2 linked regions of the Lentisphaera araneosa HTCC2155 genome follow. Each later gene encodes a partner of the first gene's protein in a complex. Links are inferred from orthologs where the notes say so. Each region holds a gene or a part of one and is shown on either strand. Other genes may lie near its edges.

What was found.
Region 2: the proteins of cdaA (region 1) and glmM are in contact, whole or in part, in a crystal structure (PDB 7OJS), measured with the Bacillus subtilis proteins. The link is inferred for Lentisphaera araneosa HTCC2155 from one-to-one orthologs.

What each region holds. Positions count from the first base shown.
Region 1 is NZ_ABCK01000014.1:89,578-97,295, forward strand. What follows is about bases 1,735-4,651. They hold cdaA (diadenylate cyclase CdaA), read left to right. Parts: upstream 1,735-2,724; coding sequence 2,725-3,579; downstream 3,580-4,651. Other genes in these bases: LNTAR_RS14635 (glutamate-5-semialdehyde dehydrogenase), read left to right, coding at 1,735-1,833; LNTAR_RS14640 (TlyA family RNA methyltransferase), read left to right, coding at 1,833-2,576; LNTAR_RS14650 (CdaR family protein), read left to right, coding at 3,569-4,489; LNTAR_RS14655 (nitroreductase family protein), read left to right, coding at 4,490-4,651. In the rest of the region: proB (glutamate 5-kinase), read left to right, coding at 1-577; more of LNTAR_RS14635, read left to right, coding at 577-1,734; more of LNTAR_RS14655, read left to right, coding at 4,652-5,065; LNTAR_RS14660 (TatD family hydrolase), read left to right, coding at 5,065-5,823; GTP cyclohydrolase I FolE, read left to right, coding at 5,919-6,590; LNTAR_RS14670 (6-pyruvoyl trahydropterin synthase family protein), read left to right, coding at 6,593-7,027; LNTAR_RS14675 (MATE family efflux transporter), read right to left, coding at 7,024-7,718. UniProt on the Bacillus subtilis protein: One of 3 paralogous diadenylate cyclases (DAC) in this bacteria, catalyzing the condensation of 2 ATP molecules into cyclic di-AMP (c-di-AMP). Upon expression in E.coli leads to c-di-AMP synthesis.
Region 2 is NZ_ABCK01000018.1:20,635-28,359, reverse strand. What follows is about bases 1,661-4,584. They hold glmM (phosphoglucosamine mutase), read left to right. Parts: upstream 1,661-2,409; coding sequence 2,410-3,759; downstream 3,760-4,584. Other genes in these bases: LNTAR_RS16700 (tRNA dihydrouridine synthase), read left to right, coding at 4,569-4,584; LNTAR_RS16705 (acyltransferase), read left to right, coding at 3,756-4,568; LNTAR_RS16715 (hypothetical protein), read left to right, coding at 2,011-2,388; LNTAR_RS16720 (c-type cytochrome domain-containing protein), read left to right, coding at 1,661-1,862. In the rest of the region: more of LNTAR_RS16720, read left to right, coding at 495-1,660; more of LNTAR_RS16700, read left to right, coding at 4,585-5,561; LNTAR_RS16695 (beta/alpha barrel domain-containing protein), read left to right, coding at 5,558-6,844; LNTAR_RS16690 (Fic family protein), read left to right, coding at 7,212-7,725. UniProt on the Bacillus subtilis protein: Catalyzes the conversion of glucosamine-6-phosphate to glucosamine-1-phosphate. Glucosamine-1-phosphate is used for cell wall biosynthesis.

The sequences.
Region 1 (7,718 bases):
TGACAAACGCATCTCGATAGTCGAAGAAATGAATGATGAGATTCGCGAACTTGCTGGAGGAACTGATGGCAATCAACTTTCTACTGGTGGTATGCACACAAAACTCAATGCCGCCACCATGCTCAACCAAGTGGGTGAAAGCTTGTGGATTATCGATGGCCAAGACTTCAGTTCTCTTGAAGACTTAGCCGAAGGCAAAGATATCGGCACCCTATTCCCGGCGAGCCAAGACAAAATGTCGGCTTCTAAACGTTGGCTCGGTTTCTTCCCAGAAACTCAAGGCAGTATTGTTGTCGACTCTGGTGCTGAAGAGGCCTTATGCTACAGAGGAAAAAGCTTATTACCTGGTGGACTTATCAGTATCTGCGGTGACTTTATCAAAGGCGATATCGTCGACATTCTCAATACACAAGGAACCGTCATCGCTCGCGGACAAAGTAATTATAACAACAGCGAACTTAACAAAATTAAAGGTTGTCAATCGTCAGATATCGACCAAATCCTTGGTGGCAGTGCTAATTATGCATCCGCAATTCACCGAGATAATTTAGTGATTTTAAAAGAGGAAACTCAATAATGAATTATGCAGAAGAATTAGAAATCATGGGCAAGAGAGCTAAAAAAGCCTCTCTCGCACTCTCCATCTTAAGTTGTCGTGTTAAAAACCGTGCCCTCGAAGCTATGGGCGCAGCTCTTGAAGAACACACAGAAGAAATTTTAAAAGCTAACGAAATCGACTTACAAAATGGCCGTGACGCAGGCATGAGTGAATCTTTACTCGATCGCCTTAAACTCACACCAGAACGCGTGCAAGATATTGCCAAAGGTCTCATTGGCGTTGCCTCTCTGACTGACCCTGTCGGAAGAATCGAATCGACTTTTCACCGCCCCAATGGTTTAGTGATCGAAAAGATCAAAGTACCCATCGGCGTTATCGGTATCATTTACGAAGCGCGCCCCAATGTAACGGCAGACGCAGCAGGCCTCTGTTTAAAATCTGGCAATGCCTCAATCTTACGCGGTGGCCGCGAAGCTCTCAGTTCAAGCAAGGCTATCGTTAAAGTTCTTTATGATGCAGGTGTTGAAAGCGGTTTACCAGAATACTTCATGCAAGTTATTCCTTGGACGGATCGCGAAGCGGTCAACATTATGCTTAAGCTTAATAAATACATTCACCTCATCATCCCTCGCGGTGGTGAAGGCCTTATTGAAGCCGTTATGCGCGAAAGCACGATTCCAGTCATCAAGAACTACAAAGGCGTTTGTCACGTCTACGTAGATAAAGAAGCTGACCTCGACCTTGCGGTTGATATTGTTGTGAATTCAAAATGCCAGAGACCAAGCGTCTGTAACTCTGCTGAAGGCGTCATTGTTCATGCGGATATCGCAAAAGAATTTATCCCCAAAGTTTACGCTGCTCTCAATGACGCCAATTGCGAAGTTCGCGCAGATGAAGCATTTCGTCAACTAGCTCCAGAAGCTACCGCTATCCAACAGAGTGATCGTGGTGAAGAGTTCTTGGATTACATCATTGCCGGCACAGTCGTTGAGTCACTCGACGAAGCGATTGACTACATCAATGAATATAGCTCAGGTCACAGTGAGTCCATTGTAAGTACAAACAAAGAATCTTGCCGTCGTTTCCAAATGGAAATTGACTCTGCAGCCGTATACTCAAATTCCTCGACTCGTTTCACTGATGGTGCTGAATTTGGCATGGGCGCTGAAATCGGAATTAGTACTGATAAACTTCACGCTCGTGGCCCCATGGGCTTAGAAGAACTCACGACTTATAAATACATCATTAATGGTACTGGACAGCTCAAAGGCTAATGCCCAAGATCAAAAAAAAGCGTGCCGATCAATTATTGATTGAACAAGGCTTAGTAGAATCAGCTGAAGAAGCAAAAAAACTGATTCTCCTTGGTCTTGTCCGCTCGCGTGCCGATCACATTGTCCGCAAGACCACAGAGACCTACCCTGTAGACTCTGAAATGAGTGTCGATCGTCCTTCTCCCTATGTGAGTCGCGGAGCCTTCAAACTTAAAACATCACTCAAGAAATTCGCCCCTGACCTCACTGAAAAAGTCGGCATGGATGTAGGTGCTTCAACCGGAGGCTTTACTGACTTGATGTTGAGCTTTGGTGCAAAACGCGTCTACACAATTGACTCGGGAACCAATCAACTGCACTATAAATTGCGCAGTGATGAGCGCGTCATATGCCGCGAGAACTTCAACGCCAAAAACATTAGCGAAAAAGAGATTCCTGAAGAAGTAGATCTCATGACTTGTGATGTGTCTTTTATATCAGTCACTAGAATCCTTCACGCCGCAGCTAGCTGCTTGAAATCACAGGCCCTCGCCTTCATTTTGGTCAAACCACAATTTGAATTAAGCAAAGACTTAGTGGGAGACGGAGTTGTACGCGATAATGCTTTACGTCAACAGGCACTAAGCAAAGTTTGCGACTTCTGCAAAGATGAACTTAGTTGGGAGCTTATCGACCAAATCGACTCCCCCTTAGCTGGCCCCAAAGGAAATGTTGAATTTTTAGCCGTTTTTCAAGCCCCCTAAGTATAAACTAGATAGCTTTTCTATCTAAGATGAGCTAAGTTTGATTAATTTTTAAAATTCTTTTCTATTCGAGGCATTGATGGGCTTATCTCACTAGCTCCCCACTAATAAGGAAAGAAGTGATTATAATTGACTTGCAGAGTGGTGGATGGACTTTCTTTTTGATAGAACCTTATGGATAGTTAGCTTAAAAATGGGCTTTGAAATAGCCTTGCTTTCCATTGTCATTTATACCGTTTTACTTTTTATTAAAGGCACGCGAGCAGCACCCATCCTTGCCGGTGCAGCTTTCATCTTTCTAATCTCATGGTTGATCTCTGCTGTTTTAGACCTAGCTGTATTAGGCTGGATCACAGCTCAAATCTCAACTTTAGTTGCCTTTTTAGCCATCATCATTTTTCAACCAGAAATCCGTCGCGCCTTTGCCGAATTAGGCAAAGGTCGCCTAAAAAGCAGTAATCAGGCTCGCACAAAAGAAATCATCCAAATGATTAATGAGAGTGCTCACTACCTCGCAGAAAGAAAAATTGGCGCCCTCATTGCCATCGAAAGAAATATTGGCATGCGTTTTTTAATGGAATCTGGCGTACAAGTCGAAGCAGACTTAACGAAAGAACTTCTCTGTACAATTTTCTATCCCAACACTCCCCTTCACGATGGTGGCGTTGTTATTTCTGGAGATAAAATTAAAGCATCGGCTTGTTTCTTCCCTCTCTCTCAAGATGATGGCATCATTAAGAGTTTAGGCAGTCGTCACCGCGCAGGTGTAGGTGTTACGGAAGAAACGGATTGTGTTTGCATTATTGTTTCAGAAGAGACTGGCGGTATCTCGATTGCCTATCGAGGACGTTTGGCTCGTGGTGTTGATGAACAAAGGCTCTTACGTCACCTCAACAATTTCTTACTCAATTCAAGCGACAACAAAAACTTCAGTGTTTCCGATAATGTTGAACGCTTTAAGAAAGCTGTGACCCAAGCCGAGGAAAATGAAAATGAAGTCTAAACTCATCGTCAATTTATTCACCAATGACTTTCAGCGTAAGCTTATTGCTATTTTCTTTGCTTTACTCATTTGGTTTATAGTTAACGAAAGAATTAGTAAAGTTCAAACTTTTTCCGGTATACCCATTACTTTGGTGAATCCAAATAGTAATATCATTCTCTCAAAAACGAACCAACCAACTGCCAACATCATTTTGCGTGGCCCCAATAAAATCCTTCAGTCACTTGAGAGTAAAGACATCACTGTTCGGTTAACTATACCTGAAGGCGTACGCCCGGGCACCTTAAAACTTTTGCTCACCGAAGATGATATCACCATCCCTCACATGACGCAGATTGAAAATATTATCAGTCAGACAATCATTGTGGAAGTCGATGAAATGCGCGAAAAAGAAGTTCCCGTCCGCCTCCTCTTCAACAATGCTATCTCTGATAAATACAGACTCATCAATACGCCCACTATTGAGCCTAAAACAAAGCTGATCAATGGTCCAAGTCAACGTCTCGATTCAATCAACTACTTAACTACTAAACCCTTCCTCATCGATAGCTCAAGGGACAAAAGTTTTGTCAGCTCAGTTTCACTCAGCTTACCTTCTGGAATTAAAGCCGATTTTGATAAGGTCAAAGTAATTGTTGATATTGAAAGTGCCTCAAAACTCTTACCCATGCGTCGTCAAAAGCTCTCTGTTATGAGCCCCGGCCAAACCATTCAAGTTGATTTGCCTTTTGTGGACGCAGTCATTAGTGGGCCACCGACAACTATCGATAAACTTAAAGCTAACGAAGTTAAATTTTTCATTGAAAAAAGTGACGATGATAAACTTAAAGTTCACTTCTGGTGCCCGTACGATGAAGTCTACCTTCAATCAGTGATGCCAGAATACATCTCAAACCCCTGGATAAAGTAAATGGATTTAATTAACGCCATCAATCGCCGTCGAAGCGCACGCAAATTCCTCCCCCGCTCCCCTGAAAAGGATCAAATTCTTCCTATAATGGAAGCGGCTAGGTTTGCTCACTCAATAGCTAATCGTCAGGTTCTTCGCTACATGGTTTGTCTCAACAAAGCTAAAAGCCTTCGCATTAGTGATTTTGTTAATTTGAATACAACCCATCAAAACCTTCACGAAAATGAAGAAAATACTTCTGCGCCAGCCTACATCATTTGTGCGGGTCCAGAGGGCGAGAGCCCCAACCTTTACGCCGATGTGGGAACTGCTTTTCAAAACATGTCCTTAGCTGCCATGACAGAAAAACTCTCCATGTGCTTTGTCACTGAATTTGATTCAGCACAAATCACTAAAGAATTTGAACTCCCCCCAGGTTTTAAGATCCTCGCCATATTTGCCATAGGTACTGCCGCAGAGAGTTCAGTTGCCTACAACGCAGAAAGTCTTCCTGAGCACATTGAAAACGCATCAGATTCACGTATCATTCAAATTCCAAAACTAAGAGCTTCACAAATAACGACTTGGATTGAATAATGTTTGATACACACTTCCACCTCGACCCCGAGGATAATGCAGAAGAGATTTATAAAAATGCTCGTTCTGCAGGAGTAGAATATATGACCCTGATTGGTTGTGACCCCGAATCCTGCGACCGTGCAATCAACACCGCTGCCAAATTTGAAAACATGTTTTTTTCCGCAGGCGTACACCCTTTATATGTAAAAGACTTCCAGGGTGAAACCTCAGATTTTGATCATTATTACAAGAATGAGAACAACGTCGCAGTTGGTGAGATCGGCTTAGATTTTTATTATGATAAAGATGAAGCCATTCAAAAAAGACAGATCACTATTTTTGAAAGCTTCCTCAATAAATCGCGTGAATTACAGAAACCCGCTATTATCCATAGCCGCGAAGCTTTTCCCGAAACTCTTTCATGTATAAACAACACCCTTGAGGGTAAACAAGATTTTATCTTACACTGCTATACAGGCGATGAAAATTGGGTAAGTGGATTTCTTGACGCAGGTGGCTACATATCTTATTCGGGGATTGTGACCTTTAAAAATGCAGACTCATTGAGGAAAAGCTTAGAGAAAGTTCCACTCGATCGTATCCTTATCGAAACTGACTCCCCCTACCTCGCTCCTGTACCCATGAGAGGCAAGAGAAACCAACCTGCTTACGTCGTTCATGTTAGAGATAAAATCGCTCAACTACTTTCTATGGATCTTGAGGAATTGACCAAATTAACCACTCAAAATGCTAAAAGAGTTTTCAAGTTAAGCTAAATAAAGTAATAAGTTAAATTTTGACTTATTTTTTGAAATCACTGACTTTTACCACATATTAGACTTAGTTATTAAAAATATTAAGGAAATGACTGATGTTAGACACGAGCAAAACTGATATTACCCTTGGCCATGAAGTAGAAGCCTACTTAGCTAGCAAGGGACAATCAACGCCACTAGTTAAGAGTGACCTCGGTGCTAAACAAAAAATTCAGAAAATCGAATCTCTCTTCGGAGAAATCATGGAGACTCTCGGCTTAGACCTAAAAGACGACAGCCTCATGGATAGCCCTAGTCGCGTTGCTAAAATGTATGTAAATGAAATATTTTGGGGACTCAACCCCGATAATTTCCCCAAGTGTACGGCAATTGAAAACAAAATGGCCTACGACGAAATGGTTACGGTTTCTGACATTAAAGTCATGTCCAACTGTGAGCACCACTTTGTGGTGATCGATGGATTCGCACATGTTTCCTATATACCTAACAAAAAAGTTATTGGTCTTAGCAAAATCAATCGTATTGTAGATTATTTTAGCCGTAGACCTCAAGTTCAAGAACGTTTAACTCATCAAATTTTCCACACTCTTTGCTACATCCTCGACACCCAAGATGTAGCAGTAGTTATCGATGCAACCCACTACTGTGTAAAATCTCGTGGCATACAAGATGCGAGCTCTAGAACCTCGACTTCAAAAATTGGTGGTCAGTTCAAGCGCAACCCTGCGACTCGTGCCGAATTTTTCTCACAAATAAATAACAAGTAATTATGTATCGTTCAACTAAGAGCTTCTTTTACCTACCCTGTGCCCATAGACAGTGGCGTGACGATGGCGACTGCCAACTCGTACACGGCTATGATAGATCTATTCACTTTACTTTTGAGTCCGATGGACTCGATGACAAATGCTGGGTCATGGACTTTGGTGGACTCAAACACATCAAAGCCTGGCTTGAAGATAAGTTTGACCACACTCTTCTCATTAATGAAGATGATCCTGAAATGGCTTTCTTTGAAGAAATGGATCGCAAAGGTCTTTGTCGTTTACGCGTCCTCCCCAATATTGGTATGGAAGGTTCAGCTAAATACATTTTTGATTATGTGGATCCTTGGGTACAAGAACAGACTGATGGTCGCGTTAGAGTTTTCTCGGTGGAATGCCGTGAAAACGAAAAGAACTCCGCCATCTATTACCGAGATTAATCAACTCGAACTTGCTTGAGCTCATAAGCCATATAGGCACTTCTCATCAACATAAAAAGACTCATACTCAGCCATAAGCCATGATTATTCCAAGTCCAAAAAATAAAGAGACAAGGAAGATAGATGAATAGCGAACAGCGAATCATAATCTTCCTCATTTCTTTGGCTTTGGCCAAACCAATAAAGATTCCATCAATAATAAAGGCGACTGGATTAAGCAGGCACGCCAACATCAGCCAAGGCATGTATTTTATCGCTTCATCTAATACGGATTCTTGAGACGTAAAAACCGAAAGAATGACTTTTCCAAATAAGAATAAGACAAGCAGAAAAACCAATCCACTCCCCAGTCCCCAGTTGAAAGACAATTTATATAGTGACTTAAGCCCACTAAAATCTTTCTTACCATAAAACTTCCCACACAAGCTCTCTGTTGCAAAAGCATAACCATCCACTACATATGCCAAACAAGCGGCCAAACTTAATAAAATGGCATTGGCGCCTAAAGTAACAGTTCCAAATCTTTCGCTGATAAATGTAAAAGACGAAACGACTGCTAGTAAAAAGCCGGTGCGAATAAATAAGTCTCGGTTCAGACTCAAAAAAGCCTTCATTTCATTCCAACGAAAGACTTCGGACCAATTAATTTTCGGCCATGCTTTAAAGTATTTCTTAGCTAAAACCAAGCTCA
Region 2 (7,725 bases), on another replicon or contig:
CTATGGCAATTAAGTTTTTTCTCTGAGATTGCTTTAGCCTAGATATAAATATAATAGAAAGCCCTCTCAACTTCTTTATTAAACTTGGCGGCTTGGCGCCTTCGCGAGAAATATTTATTAAATCGTTTTAGACTAAGTTCTTCTTCATCATATTCTTAAACATGGAGTCTTAGCACCTTCTCGAGAAATATTTTCGGCAAATCCCCATAAATTTACACCCGTTCATGTAACAAAGTGACTTGAGCGGGAACTTAATAAATAGAGACATCATTTTCTTAAACTTCAGCTTTTTTGTCATTTTATAAGTCCAATCCTGTTAACATTTGTAGTAATAATACATAAACTTTAATAAGGCTAGACAGATTTACCCTTCTTACGACGAATTATATTTATAGGGAAACTCAACTCTAGATAATCACATGCTTGATAAACAGTTATTTTCCCGTATGATTAAGACATTAAAAAACTCAACCATCTAGAATACAAAGGTTCCTATGAGACATAATAAAATTTATCTCTTTATTTCTACGCTCTTTTTTAGTTTTACGACTTTCGCAGCTGAAGCCGCTGCACCCGTGAATCCCGAAGCTCAACAAACTCTCTTTATGAAGTTTATTCGCGCCATTACTTTTACCACCGATGGCAATATACCCGACTTTTTAATTTTCCTCGGCCGTCATCACCCACTCATTCTTCACCTCCCTGTAGGTCTTCTCGCTGTTATTGCTTTCCTCGAAATTTTTTCTTGGTGGCGTAAAGTCGAAATTTACGACGAAGCCATGTATATCCTATGCTGGTTAGCTGCACTCACTTCTGTTGGTGCCACTTTCTTTGGTATCCTGCTCGCTCTCCCTGGCGGATATAACCCAGAACTCCTTTCACGTCACGGTTGGTTAGGTATGGCGGTTGCGGTTGCCGCAATTATTGCTCTCTACCTCAAACATCACTACCGCAAAGACAAGGTTTTAGCGAAACGTCACCGTTTTCGCGTCGCCATTTTTGTAGCTTGTGTGATCATGGGTTTTGCAGGTCACGATGGCGGTTCACTCACTCACGGTACTGAATACCTTTTTGAATACGCTCCCGATCCCCTTCGTAAAATGACGGGTCGAAAAGCTAAAAAACCAAAAGATGCTGAGGAAGCTAAAAAACCTCGTAAACTTCCTTATTTCGAAGCCAAAGTTCTCCCAATTTTCGAAGCCAAATGTGTATCTTGCCACGGCGAAGAAAAAATGAAGGGCAAACTCAAGCTCAATAATATCCTCGGTATCATGCGTCGCTATGACAAAATTATAAGTCCCGGTCATGCGATGGATTCCGAATTATATTATGTTTTAGTTAGTGATGACCCTGACGAAATTATGCCTCCTGAAGGTAACGAAGCGATGACGAAAGAAGAAATCAAGATCATCGAAGATTGGATCAATGCTGGCGCCTCTTTCAGCGATGTGGAACTCAAGCCCATGGCATCACCTGCTGCGGAAGCCGCAAAAGTTGAGCCCACAGTTGAAAAAGCTACGGAAGCCGCAAAACCCGCACTCGACCTCGCCAACATGACAGCTGATCAAAAATTTGTTCACGAAACCGTCATCCCTTTCTTCGAAGCCAAGTGCACGAAATGTCATGGTGAAGAAAAAGATAAAGGCGATGTGCGTCTCCACACTGTCGAAGTGATTAAAGCGACTTTTGAAGATGAACTCATCGTTCCTGGCAAGCCTGAAGATTCTTGGCTCTACGACTCACTCGTGACTGATGATGAAGACGCGCTCATGCCTCCACCCAAGGAAAAGAACCCTGCGACGAAAGAAGAAATCGCCATGATCAAAAAATGGATCGCAGATGGTGCAAAAGGCCTCGATTAAGCCAGAGCTCGACTCAGACTTACTAAGTCCCACTAGGACACACTAAATACATTCAAAAATACCGCCTCCCTAGGCGGTATTTTATTTTATTATCATCAGCTCATGCTAAAGTAGCGAAAATTGTAAAAATGTACTGGAGTCCAAGCCAATGGATAAAATGACTGCCTTAGTCGACTTTCTCTGTCTCGACGAAGAATGTGGCAAGACCATCAACTTTAACGTCATGGAACTTAAGGAAAAAGAAGGGCTCTTAACATGCCCGCACTGCTACCGTCAGTATTCCTTTTCTGATAGCACCTTCATCGAAAAATTAGAAAAACTACGCAACCTACTCATCGCTGTTAAAGACGCTGAAGATATTTTGGGCGACGTCAATGTCGGCGTCAACACGGTTGCGGGATCCGCAAAAATCCCTTACCGCCTTTTACTTACGCGTATGAATACCGTGATCACTCTTGAAGTGGGCGGTTACAAGATTGATTTTAACTTTAGAGTCGAGCCTGCAAAATCAGGCGACTTCCACTAAATAGTATTTGAGGAGATAGCCATGGGAAAATTATTCGGAACAGACGGAATTCGCGGGCGTGCTAATGAATACCCCATCACGCCAGAGATGGCCATGCGCATGGGTAAGGCTATTGCCGCCGTGTTTGGCGAAATGAACATAGGTAGAAACCGTGTGGTTATAGGTAAAGACACTCGCCTTTCAGGCTACATGCTAGAAACGGCTTTAACCTCAGGGCTCATCTCCATGGGCATGGATGTTTACTTGGTTGGCCCGATGCCAACACCTGCAGTTGCCTTACTTTCTCGATCCATGTTAACATCAGCGGGCATCATGATTACTGCATCACACAACCCTGCAGAAGATAATGGCATTAAAATTTTTGCTAATGATGGCTACAAGCTCACTGATGCCATCGAGAATAAAATCGAAAAACTCATCCTCTCCGATGAAGAAATCATTCCTAAAAATGGTGCCAATGTCGGTAAAGCCTACCGTATTGACGATGCTGGTGGACGCTACATTGAGTATGTCAAAGGTTCAGTTAATGATATGGATCTCAATGGTTTAAGAGTCGTCTTAGACTGCGCTAATGGTGCTGCCTATCACCTTTCCCCCATTGTTCTCAAGGAATTGGGCTGTGAAGTCATCAAAGAATTTGTTGATCCAGATGGCCTCAATATCAACGATAACTGTGGCGCCACTTACGCCGAACGCTTAGCAGGCTCAGTTAAAAAATATCGCGCCGATTGTGGTATTGCCCTCGATGGTGATGCCGACCGCGTCATTTTCTCTGACGCTGATGGCACAGTCGTTGACGGCGATCGCATCATTGCGATTTGCGCTCTCGCCATGAAAGAAGCGGGAACTTTGACCGGCAACAAAATTGCCATTACCACCATGTCCAACATGGGTTTAATCAAACTCATGGAAGAAAATGGCATTGAATGCGTCGTCACTGATGTGGGTGACCGCCATGTGATCGCTGCCATGCGCAAAGATAATATTAAGCTCGGTGGCGAGCAATCAGGTCACATCATCTTCGGTAATTACTCCACCACGGGCGATGGTACACTCGGCGCCCTCCGCGTCCTCGAACTCATGAAACAATCTGGCAAGAGTATTAAAGAACTCGCTTCTGTAATGGAAATCTTTCCTCAAAAGCTTGCGGGCGTCATGGTCAAAAGTAAACCTGCACTCAATACCCTCCCTGGTCTCACGGCTCTCATTGAAGAATGTGAGAAAGAACTTGGCAAAACGGGTCGCTGCATATTACGTTATTCTGGAACAGAAAAGAAACTCCGCATCTTAGTTGAAGCTCAAAGCAACAAAGTTGTGGACAAATGGATTAAGAAATTCCTTAAGCAAGCTGAAGAGGAGATCGGTGCATGAAATTTGACTTTATCCCAGGTGAGAACCCCAGTTATTTTGAATCATTGCGTCGCGACGCTTCCATAAGCGAACTCCCCGTCGCCGGTACCACCGTGCGACAAGCGCAAATTGATTTTCTCGAAGCCACTGATCACGAGTTTTCAAAAGAAGCTCCTGAGGTCTTACTCGCAGATAACTTCTGGTATGCTCCTGAGGATTTAGAAAACTTTTCACGCGGTGAAGACCTCTCCGAAAATAGCTTTGCTTTACGCTTCCCCTGGGATTTACTCAGGCTCAACGAAATTTTAGTCGCACATATCGATACTGATTTTATTGAAGCTCACGTATATGATGGTGCTCAAAACGAAGGTTTCCTCTACGCGGGAAAAGGCACTAAAATCCTTCCCGGTGTTTTTATCGAGGGTAATGTCATCATCGGCGACAACTGTAAAATCGGCCCCAATTGCTACATCCGTGGCAATACTTTTATCGGCGACAACTGCCACATCGGTCAATCCGTCGAAATCAAAAATTCTCTGATCATGAACAATACCAACGTCGGCCACCTCTCCTATATAGGCGACTCGGTGCTTGGTGAAAAAGTTAACCTCGGTGCCGGTACTGTGAGTTCCAACTTACGCCACGATGGTTCCAATCACCGCTCAGAGTTCCATGGGGAACTCATTGATACAGGACGTCGTAAATTTGGCGTCATTATTGGCGATGGCGTTCACACGGGCATCAACACCTCCTTTTACCCAGGCCGTAAGCTCTACCCGGAAACCACTACTCTACCCGGCCAGATTGTCCAAAAAGATCTAAAAGCGTGAATGACCTCAAGCTTTCCCTTTAAACTCAGCCTTGCCCCCATGGAGGGTGTCACTCACCCCCTCATGCGACATCAGATCGCCCAACACGGTGGTTTAGATCTCTTGTGCACTGAATTCATTCGCATCTCGAGCCACAAACCCTCGATGCGTTCTCTCAAAAAACAGATTGTTAAGTCAGGGGATATTCCCCTCTCAGTGCAAATCATGGGCAATAATGCTGAACTGATGGCGGAGTCCGCAAAACTCGTCGTGGATTGCGGTGCCGATGCAGTGGATGTCAATATGGGCTGCCCCACCAAGCGCGCCGTTAAAGGCGGTGTTGGTTCCGCTATGCTCAAAGACCCCAAGCTCTGCTACCAAGTTTTGGCCTCCATGCGCGAGCAAGTGCCTTGTGCGCTTTCCGCAAAAATTCGCGCGGGCTTCGATAATAAGGAAGGCGTTTTTGAAATCCTCCAGGCCATCGTCGATTCAGGCGCCGATTATTTAGCCGTTCACCCGCGCCGCCGCGTCGATCATTACGAAGGTCATTCAGATTGGCGCATTATTAGTGCTCTCAAAGAAAAATCCCCCATTCCCGTCATTGGCAATGGCGATGTCCGCACTGCCGCAGATGCCGTGCGCATGTTCAAAGAAACCCAATGCGATGGGGTGATGATTGGTCGTGGTGCTCTCTCCAACCCATGGATATTTTTACAGACTTCGCAAGTGCTCTCTGATCAGGAAGTCTTCATCCCAAATTGGGAAGACATCTATCACTTTTACCATGGCATTGCCCAAGCTTTCTCGGACTTCTGCGACAACGAACAGGGCACTTTGAACAAGACTAAAGAAATGTTAATGTACTTTTCCGTCAATTTACCTGAGCCTGCCCCCTTTCGCAAAGCTATTGGTCGCAGTCAGTCAATTGATGAAATGATGAATAAACTCCATAGCTTTCTCAAAGAAAAACGAGAGCTCTGTGGCAAAGAAATATGTGCAATAGGAAAGATATGATTTTTCATTTACCAGATGTCTACGAGGCTTACCAACGCTGGAAGTTGGCCCCCACCGACAAATTAATTTGCTCACAATTTCTGATTGCTAAGCTTCCCAATCATTGGGGTTACGTCATTAGTGCTGGAATTCGCGTCCTTGCTGAACAGCTGCAAAATTTTGAAGCCGACGAAGCTTTTTTAAATGAATTAGAAGAAGCCCTCAAAGATTGTATCGACGAAGACGTCAACGACTTCCTCACCATGATCCACAACGTCAAACCCTCTTGGCGAGTTGATGCAGTCCATGATGGAACTTTTCTCTTTGGCAGCCAACCCTGCCTCTGTATTCAAGGCAATACTTTTTTAACGCTCATCCTACTCAAGCATTTTCAGCAGATTATCGAAGAGTCCATTAATACCGCTACTCGCGTTTCTCGACTCAAAACTGCTCTTGGAGAAGCTCCCGTTGCGCTTATCAGTAAAACTCAAGTCAGTGCTCGTGCAGGCCTTATTGGGGGTGCTGAGGTCGTTCTAAATCATGGTGACACCTCAAAAACGACTCTGCTCTTGGAATACGATGCCTTTGTCCTCGAGCATAATCCTCACGCTCTTTTACTCTTGAGTGCCAGCGCGCCGAGCGAAAAGAATTTCGAACTCTTGCGCGCTTTGCCCTACCCCCCCAAAGGAATTATCATTCCTTTTAATGCCGTCGAGACTGAACTCGAAAAATACCGTACTATCCTCAACGATCGCACCTGGCTACAATCAAAAATTTACTGCGCCGCTCCCAGTAGCGAAGCCGTGCTCAAAAAGCAAAAAGCTACGGGCGTTCAACCCGACTTCTGGTTACTCAACTTCAAGCGCGAACAAGGTTCTTTGGGTTATGTGAAAATCCACGCACTCAAAAGCGCCATCTGCAACGCCGAATCTAAGTGGCAATGGTTGCATTCATTTGCTGACGACTGCGCTTTCCCAAGGCTCCCGGGCTTCCTCAATATTCGCCGCTATGGCAAACGTCGCCCCTCAGGCGATATGATTGTCAATGAGCACATCAAAGCCAGTTCGAATATCATTAACGATCGCGAATTCCTCAATCGTAGCTTCCGAGGCGATTTCCACATCTTACTTGAGCCCGTGTTCATGGGCCGTCATTTCACCCTGCTTCAAGACGAAGCCGCCGATGCCAAACACGCCGAAGTCCAAAAAGAATACTTCGGCAAAAACTACACCGCCCTCGACTTCCCCGCCTCCTACCCCAGCGGTCTCGAAGAAAGCTTCTTCAACAGCATCATTTCTTCTTAATCATAAAGTATGAAGACCATTACCTCGAGACGTATTAAACAATCACTCCAAGGTCGCTTCTATCAAGCTTTTCATTGTATAAATAAAGCACTCTAAGAATCTAAACTAAGTAAACATTGTTATTTTAATAATATCTATTTTGTTACTTTACTTAAGGATATATTGTTATTTTAATGAAGATAGTTTTTACGACACTAAACACTACATATAGTGTTTTATATGAAATAATAACTATATCTAGTGTCAATTTAACTATGTTGTTATTTTTATAATTTTGATTTTGTTACTTTTTTTAGGTGAAACTTGTTACTTTTTTATATTGCAGGCCTATATTTATACGGAATTATAAATATTGCTGAGGAACCGCGTGGAACTTAAATTATTAGAGCCTGAATTTGCTTCGCCGTTAACTGACCTAATTATTGACTTAGATCACTTGCGACGAAAACAATTAAGCGGAACAACTCACGAAGAAGTGTTCTTTCAGTTAAAACAGCTTTTTCACATGCTAGAGAGTATCGGATCCGCACGTATAGAAGGCAATAATACAACTGTTGCGTCCTTTGTTGAAACAAGAATTGAAGATCGACCCTACATTGATGAAAACATCAAAGAGATTCGTAATATTGAAGAGACTATGGAGTTTATCGATAACTCTATTCGTGAACGAGGTCTTACAAAAAGCTACCTAAAAGAACTTCATTATGGAATCGTTAAAGGATTAACTCCCCCTCCTAAGGGTGAAGGTGATGCCAACCCTGGTGCTTTCCGAAATCATGGGGTTGAAATCACTGGATCAGATCATATTCCTCCTGAAACCGCTCATGAAGTTGAAGCGTATATCGATGAATTAATTGAATTTATTAATAAAGACCACCCCG